Regions from separate parts of the Thainema salinarum CENA647 genome, predicted to be linked through region 2. Evidence: predicted binding sites of a transcription regulator. Region 2 holds the regulator's gene; each other region holds the start of a gene.
What was found. Region 2 encodes HrcA, which represses chaperone genes, less so after heat shock. Its sites were predicted from a motif close to ANTTAGCACTCNNNANTNNNGAGTGCTAANT; they were not measured.
Positions count from the first base shown of each region.

Region 1: groL (chaperonin GroEL) is a predicted target of HrcA. The motif match lies at 1,984-2,014, and genes of this name have one in related genera.
Region 3: groES (co-chaperone GroES) is a predicted target of HrcA. The motif match lies at 1,341-1,371, and genes of this name have one in related genera.

Region 1 covers NZ_JBYJZJ010000022.1:2,070,426-2,073,609, reverse strand. The annotation lists gene groL (chaperonin GroEL) at 282-1,955, opposite strand; gene AC286M_RS16000 (tetratricopeptide repeat protein) at 2,155-3,184, opposite strand, start outside.
Region 2 covers NZ_JBYJZJ010000022.1:3,870,866-3,874,049, reverse strand. The annotation lists gene AC286M_RS23805 (DUF4168 domain-containing protein) at 383-835, shown strand; gene hrcA (heat-inducible transcriptional repressor HrcA) at 1,287-2,363, shown strand; gene surE (5'/3'-nucleotidase SurE) at 2,466-3,158, shown strand.
Region 3 covers NZ_JBYJZJ010000022.1:1,170,650-1,173,833, forward strand. The annotation lists gene atpD (F0F1 ATP synthase subunit beta) at 1-872, opposite strand, end outside; gene groES (co-chaperone GroES) at 1,559-1,870, shown strand; gene groL (chaperonin GroEL) at 2,070-3,184, shown strand, end outside.

The DNA of each region.
Region 1 (3,184 bases), 1.8 Mb from region 2:
AGTGACGCTGGCAAACTCTGAAAACGTTCAAATTTAAACGTCGGGTTTTGTATAGTGATTCCAGTTAAGAGTGAGAAAACGAGAGAGGAGAGTGCCTCATCCTGAGGCACTCTCCTCTCTCGTTCTTATCTAGAACCCCTATAAATGTCTGGACCAAAGTGGCGACGGCTATACAAAATTGATCTCGAAAAACAGCACCGCACCATCACGTTTTGATGGTGCGGTGACTTTTAAGGATTACAAACCTTGAGCTTAAGTAGCTTAAGTATCAGGGGGATGGCTTACATCATGCCCATACCGCCCATGCCACCCATACCGCCCATGCCGCCCATACCACCCATGCCGCCCATGCCAGCATCAGCGGGCATCGGGGGTTCTGGTTCTGGCTTCTCGACCACAAGGACTTCAGTGGTCAAGACCATACCTGCGATCGACCCGGCATCCTGTAGTGCGGAGCGCACTACTTTAGCAGGATCGATAATGCCGCTGGCAATCAAGTCTTCGAACTGGCCTGTCAGAGCGTTGTAGCCAACGTTAAAGTCCATGCTGCGCACTTTCTCAACGATGACCGAGCCTTCAACACCAGCATTGTCAGCAATCTGGCGTAGAGGAGCCTCTAGTGCCCGCAGGACAATATTTGCCCCAACTTTCTCTTCAGCGCTGAGAGACTCTTTGAGCTGCTCAACTTTGGGAGCTAGGTGAATGAGAGTCGTCCCACCGCCGGGAACGATGCCTTCTTCTACGGCTGCCTTGGTGGCGCTAAGGGCGTCCTCAATCCGCAGCTTACGGTCTTTCAGTTCAGTCTCAGTAGCTGCGCCGACTTTAATCACCGCCACACCGCCGACCAAGCGAGCAATCCGCTCTTGCAGCTTTTCTTTGTCATAGTCAGAGTCAGAATTGCTGAGTTCTTGGCGGAGCTGAGCAACCCGCTTTTCGATGTCAGTTTTGTTGCCCGTATCCGTCACCATGACAGTGGTGTCTTTGGAGATGGTGACTTTGCGAGCCGTACCCAGCATGTCTAGGTCAGCCATTTCAAGGCTGAGGCCAACGTCTTCCGAAATGACCTGACCGCCAGTGATCACAGCCAAATCTTGCAGCATGGACTTGCGGCGTTCGCCAAAGCCAGGTGCTTTGATGGCGCAGGTATTCAGTACACCGCGCATCCGATTTACGACTAGCGTTGCCAGTGCTTCGCCTTCAACGTCTTCCGCAATGATGATCAGTGCTTGTCCAGAGCGAGCTACTTTCTCCAGAATGGGGACTAGATCCTGAATGGAGCTGATCTTGGAGTCCGTCAGCAGAATGCGAGCATTTTCGAAATCGGCAATCATCCGCTCCTGGTCGGTCACAAAGTAGGGCGACATGTAACCGCGATCGAACTGCATCCCTTCTACTACTTCTAGTTCAGTAGCGAGGGACTTGGATTCTTCAACGGTGATCACACCATCGGTGGTGACGCGATTCATGGCCTCGGTGATCATCTGGCCGACTTCCTCATCGTTACCTGAGGAAACGGTCGCGACCTGAGTGATGGCGTTGCCTTCGACGGGCTTTGCGATCGCACTAATTTCGTTCACCAAAACTGCGATCGCTTTTTCCATGCCACGTCGCAGGTTAACAGGATTAGTGCCTGCGGCGACGTTCTTTAAGCCTTCCCGAATCATGGCCTGGGCCAGAACGGTTGCCGTGGTGGTGCCATCCCCAGCCAGATCCTTGGTTTTGGACGCAACTTCCCGAATCAGTTGTGCACCCGTGTTTTCCAGGGGATCTTCAAGCTCAATTTCCTTCGCAATGGTGATGCCGTCATTCACAATATGAGGCGCACCAAATTTCTTCTCTAGCACGACGTTGCGACCTCTAGGGCCGAGGGTGATTTTCACCGCATCGGCTAGCGCATTGACGCCCCGTTCCAGGGCCTGCCGTGACTCTTCGTCAAATACTACAATCTTTGCCATATCGCCTTTACAGCTCTCCAATGTCCTAAATTAGCACTCTGTTGAAAGGAGTGCTAATCCGAAAGAGGACGGATAACCGAACGTAAGCTAGACAAAATGTGTAAGTCTTAAATCATGTTTGGCCCAAACGTGCGCATCGTACACATTTGGGCCAAACATTAAAGACGCTTTAAGTTAACGCCTTCAGTTAACGTCTCAGTTAACGCCGCTGCTCTAGCAATCCACCGCCATCACCATCACGCTCTAAGCGCTGTTCTAACAGTCCTTCAGCGCCGCTGTCGTCGCTCTCGTCTGCAGGCTGATTCTCTGTCGGTTGACCTTGATCAAGCAGACCATCGTTGCTTTCCGGTTCTGCTGCTGGTTCTGCTGGCGCAGTTTCTTCTAGTGTCAGTGCTCCTGAGAGCAGATCTTGAATTTGGGGTGTGTTGAGCAATTGCTCGGTATCAGCAATTAGTGCTTCCCCCCAAAGATTGTCCCGCAGGAATTGGATATCGGCATAGCGGCTGTCGAGGGTCAGCGCGTCAATTGCTTGATCAATGCCAGCCTGCTGCTGCCCTTGGGCGTAGAGTGCAACTGCGATCGCAAGTTGAGGTTCGGCCTCTTCGCTGGCAATGGCAACCGAATCTTCCCATTTTTCCAGTGCTTCATCCACCTGATTCATCTCATACAGAACCAGGCCGATATTATTCACCGCAGGCCAAAATTCTTCGTCTTTATCGACCGCATCTTCATAAGCTGCGATCGCATCGTTATAGCGCTGTAGCTTGTAATAAGCATTGCCCAAATCAAACAGCGCCCCCGGCGTATCGGGTTCGATCTTCAGTCCCTGCTGAATATAGTCTGCGGCTGTTGTGTACTCTTCCATCCGGAAGTAGGTTGAACCAAGCGCAAACAAAACCGATGAGTTTTCCGGATTTAGGCTCTGCGCTTTTTTGAGAGCGCTGACGGCATCGTCATATTCTTCAACCTGCAAGTAGAGACTGCCGAGTAGCCCCCACACATCGGCATTTTGCGGCACCAGCTGGGAGGCCAACTGCGCCCGCGCCAGAGCCAAATCGTATTGCTGAAACTGGGCAAGCTGAGTCGCTTCCTGCGCCAGGATTAAACCCTGTTCCTCCAGTAGCTCAAAATCTAGCTCAGGCGTGTAGGGAACGAGTACCTGGGCAGAAACAGGTTGAGCCGGAGCCCATAACCCAAGCAGCATCAGGAAAGATGCCAAGGGCAGGGTG
Region 2 (3,184 bases):
ATGGAGGTGGAAGACAAGTGGCAATGTGACAATAGACCACCTGTGATTTGCGATATCTTCAGCGAAGTCTGGAACTTTTCATCCCTGATTGGGTTCAGACAGTATATCGGGTAGCGTGTCAATCTGCCCAGGGCCGGTTGACCAGAATTCTACCTCTTCCATGTGTCCATTGAAACTTCCAGATCTCATTTCTGACAGTGGCAACTGAGTGCTGGATGACCCAAACTGGTCATTTCATGAGCTACCCTATGAGCTACTTCATCCAGTCAGCTCTATCTATGAGAAACGGCAAGCTTCATTTGGAGTCTGTTTAACATTATCCTACTGGGTTCAATTGAACACACTGATTATGAGCCGCATTCGTTTTCATTCTCACCGTTCTATGATCAAGTCTGCTTTTACTCGCTCGCTGATGATCGGAGCCTTATCTCTGGCCGGTGTGGTGTCTGGGCTAGCACCCAGCTTTCAGACTAGTTCTTGGCAGCCAAGTTTTGAGACTGCGGCATTTGCCCAAAATTTCAGTGCTCAGCAACTGATGAACTATTCCCGAGCTGTGCTAGAAATTGAGCCGCTGCGCCAATCAGCGTATCAAGAAATCAAGGTAGCGCTGGGTTCAAATGAGGTGCCCTCGATTGCCTGCCATCAACCGAACAGCTTGTCTCGACTGAATCGCCAAGCCCGTGCGATCGCAGTTCGCTATTGCAACCAGTCCGTCGAGATTGTTGAGCGCTATGGCCTGTCGATTACGACCTTCAATCTGATGACGCAAGAAGTGCAAAACAATCCAGCCCTGGCTAACCAAGTTCAGCAAAACTTAATTCAGTTACAGCAATAGAGCCTGCCCTTTTGCCCACGCTTTCTGCACGCTGTAAGACGAGCGTAACCTGCTACACTGCTACAAAATAATCAAGGACGACGCATTGCCGTGCCCGATAGAGCGATGCGGCTGGTGATTCAAGGTATAGACGATCGCTTTGATTATTTCTATGAACGGGCTTAGCAAGCGGATGAACCGCGTCAGACACGGTTAGTCCTGATTAGTGATCAGCATTAGTGATCAGCTTAATGCTCAGGTACTGCAAGCCGAACTAAGTGTGGCTGAACTGGTAGGCTAGAATAGCTCTGCATATAACAGATGGGTGATACTTAACTACCGAAACCCACTGACTCAACATTGGTTGACGCTATTGGGAGTGACCTCATACTCCATCTGGATCTGCTATCTTAGTTGCAATTAGCCAACCAAACTGAGAATACAGCATGATTCTGCGTCAACGTTCATCGCTATGAAACTTAGTCATCGCCAACAGCATATTCTCTGGGCGACTATCCGCCACTATATTGCCACGGCTGAACCCGTTGGCTCTAAGTCCTTAGCTGATGAGTACGGATTAGACGTAAGCCCAGCGACCGTTCGCAATGCTATGAGCTATTTAGAGCGGGCTGGCCTGTTGTTTCAGCCCCATACTTCTGCTGGGCGTGTACCATCTGATTCGGGATATCGGATTTATGTGGATCGCCTGATGCAGCCATCTGATATTCTGGCGCGTCAGGTAGATCCACTATTGGAAGGGCGATTGAACTGGATTGACTGGAGCTTGGAAGCCATCCTGCGAGGTGCTGCTCAGCTGCTGGCAGCTCTGAGTGGTTATGTCACGTTGATCACGATGCCTCAGCTCAAAATGTCTCAGGTGCGGCATATTCAGCTCGTGCAGGTGAACCCAGGTCAGGTGCTGTTAATCGTCGTTTTGGATTCCTATGAGTCCTATTCCAATCTGGTGCAGTTACCCAAACTGGATGGGGAAGAATTGGAGTCTGCTGAATTGGTTGATAGCGAACTTCAGTTGCTGTCCAATTTCCTCAATCATCAACTACGAGGGCGCTCTCTATCGGACGTAGCTAATTTGGACTGGCAGGAGTTAGATCAGGAGTTTCAGCGCTACGCCGATTTGATCAAAGTTGCCGTACAGGCGCTCAATCGCCGCACGCAAACTCCGAGTACGACCCAAATTTTCATCAGTGGTCTATCAGAAGTACTGCGGCAGCCAGAATTTTCAGAAACCCAGCAGTTTCAAGCGATTCTTCAGCTTCTAGAAGAGGAGCCTGATCAGCTTTGGCCTCTGATTTTTGATGAAATGCAGATTAATCAGCTGACGCGGCGGGTGACGGTGCGTATTGGGGCCGAAAATCCGCTAGAGCCGATGCAGTCCTGTGCTATTGTGTCGTCGCCTTATTACCGGGGAACGCTGCCTGTGGGGAGTGTGGGGGTGCTGGGGCCGACGCGGATGATTTACGACAGCGCGATTCCGGTTGTAGAAGCAACTGCTGAGTATCTCTCGCACGCATTATCCAGTCATCAATAAACCGACTGAAAGAGGTTAGAGAAACGAACGGTGTTCGTTTCTCTAACCTCTTTTGCACTCTAAACCTTAGGCTTGTAAACCTTAATTGATTTCATACCTGGCATGTCTTTTATTTTGACGAATGATGATGGCATTGATGCGCCTGGGATCTGGGCAATGCGTGAGGCCTTGCAGCAGGTAACAGGTGAATCCGGCATTATTGTTGCCCCGGATAGTCATCGTTCGGGCTGTAGCCATCAGTTTATGACCAAATCACCGATCGCAGTTGAAGCGCGATCGCACAATGCCTATGCGGTTAGTGGCATGCCAGTAGACTGTACGCGGGTGGGGCTTGGGCCGATTTGTCCAGACGCCAAAATTGTCTTGTCTGGAATTAATGCGGGAGGTAACCTCGGTTCCGATATTCATGTTTCGGGTACAGTGGCAGCCGTACGGGAAGCGGCTATTCTACGCAAAGCCGGTATTGCGGTATCCCATTATATTCAGCGGGGGCGAACCATTGACTGGTCGGTGGCAGCTCGTTTAACGGCTCAGGTTTTGACGGTACTGCTGGATAAGTCTTTGCCTACTGGGTCATTTTGGAACGTCAATCTGCCCCATATAGCTCCCGATCAGCCGGATCCAGAGATGATTTTCTGTTCACCCTGTACCCAGCCTCTGCCTGTAGAGTTTTCATTTGAAGACGGCAACTTTCGCTATGTCGGGGAATATGGCAACCGCGATCGCGATCCGGGGGCAGACGTTGATGTGTGCTTTTCGGGCAACATCGCCGTCACGCAAGTGCGAATTTGGTAATTCCTCTCCAGTCGTGATTTTTCTCT
Region 3 (3,184 bases), 2.7 Mb from region 2:
GTGGGCTGATAACCTACCGCAGATGGCATCCGGCCCAGTAGCGCCGATACCTCAGAACCCGCCTGTACAAAGCGGAAAATGTTGTCGATGAACAGCAGAACGTCCTGCTTGTTGACATCGCGGAAGTACTCAGCCATTGTCAGCGCAGACAGGCCAACTCGCATCCGCGCACCGGGTGGCTCGTTCATCTGACCATAGACGAGCGCTACTTTGGACTTGCTGAGGTCGTCAGCATTGATTACGCCAGATTCGATGAATTCGTTGTAGAGGTCATTTCCCTCACGAGTCCGCTCACCCACACCGCCGAACACGGATACACCACCGTGCTCCTTCGCAATGTTGTTGATCAGTTCCTGAATCAGAACTGTTTTACCGACACCCGCACCACCGAACAAGCCGACTTTACCACCTTGACGATAGGGTGCCAGCAGGTCAATAACTTTGATGCCAGTTTCAAACACCCGAGGCTTAGTTTCTAGCTCAGTCAGCTTAGGAGCACTGCGGTGAATCGGAGAAGTTTTTTCCGTGCTGACAGGCCCTTTCTCGTCTACGGGTTCACCCAGCACGTTAAAAATGCGGCCTAGGGTCGTTTCACCAACCGGAACGCTAATTGCGGAGCCGGTATCAGTCACTTCCATGCCACGGATTAATCCGTCCGTAGAACTCATCGCAACTGCACGGACTTGACCGTCGCCGAGGAGTTGCTGCACTTCGCAAGTCACAGCAACGTCTTGTCCAATCTCATTCTTTCCTTCGACCTTCAGAGCGTTGTAGATTTCGGGCAGCTTGCCGCTGGGAAACTCAACGTCAATGACAGGACCGATGATCTGTGTGATATAGCCAACGTTTGTTTTCTCTGCAGTGGTGACCATGCTCGCGCCTATCTCGTGATTAGCTTATCTATGATTTCTTCTCAGACAAATACTGCTATACGGAATCCGATTTGAAAAGCCCCAAGTGATTTCCGAGCGAAATTCTCGCAGTGCAAGACTTCCACACCAGGAAAGCAGATTTAGCTTTTATCGGCGGATTCGGTAGTAGACCTTCTCAAAGCAACTTCGCGCGGGAATTCTGCGTTTTCGACGCTTTGGCTGCATCAGTTCATCAGTAAATGAATGATAATGATGTCCTTTGCCAAACACGCGGAGCCATATATTCATGGCCGAACGCCACTTTAAGAATCATTTCGATTTTGATTTGCCATTTTATAGAGTATCACTGAACGAATCCCTATTTGAAACGATTCTGCTCTCATTCCGCTCTTTTTAGATCTAGCAAAACACTTCAGTTCGGGAACCCGTACATCGGACTGAGTTGCGATCGCAACTGGGACTTCGCTAAATTAGCACTCAGAAAGCAAGAGTGCTAAATTCTACGCTTCGATATATGATTCGTTCGAACTTAGCACTGACGAAACCCTCTGTACGCGGTTGTTCTTAACGGTTAAGTTACGTTTTGAGTTGCTGGTTCAGTGGGTTTTAGTTTGCGAACAGGCAGCTTTGGTCTGCAACCAGAATTTTGTTCAGTTACTGCAAGTTAAAGAGTTTGGAGAGTTTTTATGGCAGCTGTATCTCTAAGCGTGTCTACCGTGAAGCCCTTGGGCGATCGCGTTTTCGTCAAGGTTAGCGCATCCGAAGAAAAGACCGCTGGTGGCATTCTTCTTCCAGATTCTGCAAAGGAAAAGCCCCAAGTTGGTGAAGTCGTTCAGGTTGGCCCTGGTCGTCGCAATGATGACGGTTCTCGTCAAGAGCTAGAAGTCAAAGTTGGCGACAAGGTTCTCTACTCCAAGTACGCTGGCACCGACATTAAACTAGGCAACGATGAGTACGTTCTGCTTATGGAAAAGGACATCCTGGCTGTTGTCAACTAAGACATTAGGACTTGTAATTGTCCCTCTGATTTTATGTTCATGTTGAGCTGACTTGCACTAATTAGCTCGTATAGGGTCTGCTGACTGATCCAGTAAGAGCGATTTGTACTAGTTGATCTCAATTTTTTGCTTCATCCAATCCAATCTGGTTATTTGTCCACCTATTTGTCTACTTGTACAAAAGGAACGCTGAAAATCTATGGCTAAGCGCATCATTTACAACGAAAATGCTCGTCGTGCTCTCGAAAAGGGTATGGATATCCTGGCTGAGTCCGTAGCCGTTACCCTTGGACCTAAGGGCCGCAACGTTGTTCTCGAAAAGAAATTCGGTGCACCTCAAATCGTTAACGACGGTGTCACCATTGCTAAAGAAATCGAACTGGAAGACCACGTTGAGAACACGGGCGTTTCTCTGATTCGCCAAGCTGCTTCCAAAACCAATGATGCTGCTGGAGACGGTACTACCACTGCAACCGTTTTGGCACACGCAATGGTCAAAGAGGGTCTGCGGAATGTTGCCGCTGGTGCAAACTCCATCTCCCTTAAGCGCGGTATCGACAAAGCAACCGGCTTTTTAGTTGAGAAAATTGCTGATCACGCTCGTCCCATCGAAGATTCCACCAGCATTGCTCAAGTTGGTACGATCTCAGCTGGTAACGACGAAGAAGTGGGCCGCATGATTGCCGAGGCCATGGACAAAGTCGGTCGGGAAGGCGTCATCTCTCTAGAAGAAGGCAAGTCTATGACGACTGAGCTGGAAGTGACTGAGGGGATGCGCTTTGAAAAAGGCTATATTTCTCCCTACTTCGCAACTGACACCGAGCGGATGGAAGCGGTTCTTGAGGAGCCTTTCATCCTGATCACCGACAAGAAGATCACCCTGGTACAGGATCTCGTTCCTGTGCTGGAGCAGGTTGCTCGCGCTGGCAAGCCCCTCCTGATCTTGGCTGAAGATATCGAAAAGGAAGCCCTGGCCACCCTGGTTGTTAACCGTCTGCGCGGTGTACTGAACGTTGCGGCTGTTAAGTCTCCTGGCTTTGGCGATCGTCGTAAGGCCATGCTGGAAGACATCGCCGTTCTGACTGGCGGTCAGGTGATCTCCGAAGATGTGGGTCTGAAGCTCGACAGCGCTAAGCTCGACATGCTGGGCCAAGCTCGTCGCATCACCATCACCAAGGACACCACCACCCTGGTTGCTGAAGGTAACGAGGCTGAAGTGAAGGCTCGCTGCGAGCAAATCCGTCGTCAGATTGAAGAAACCGAGTCTTCTTACGACAAAGAGAAGCTGCAAGAGCGCTTGGCTAAGCTCTCTGG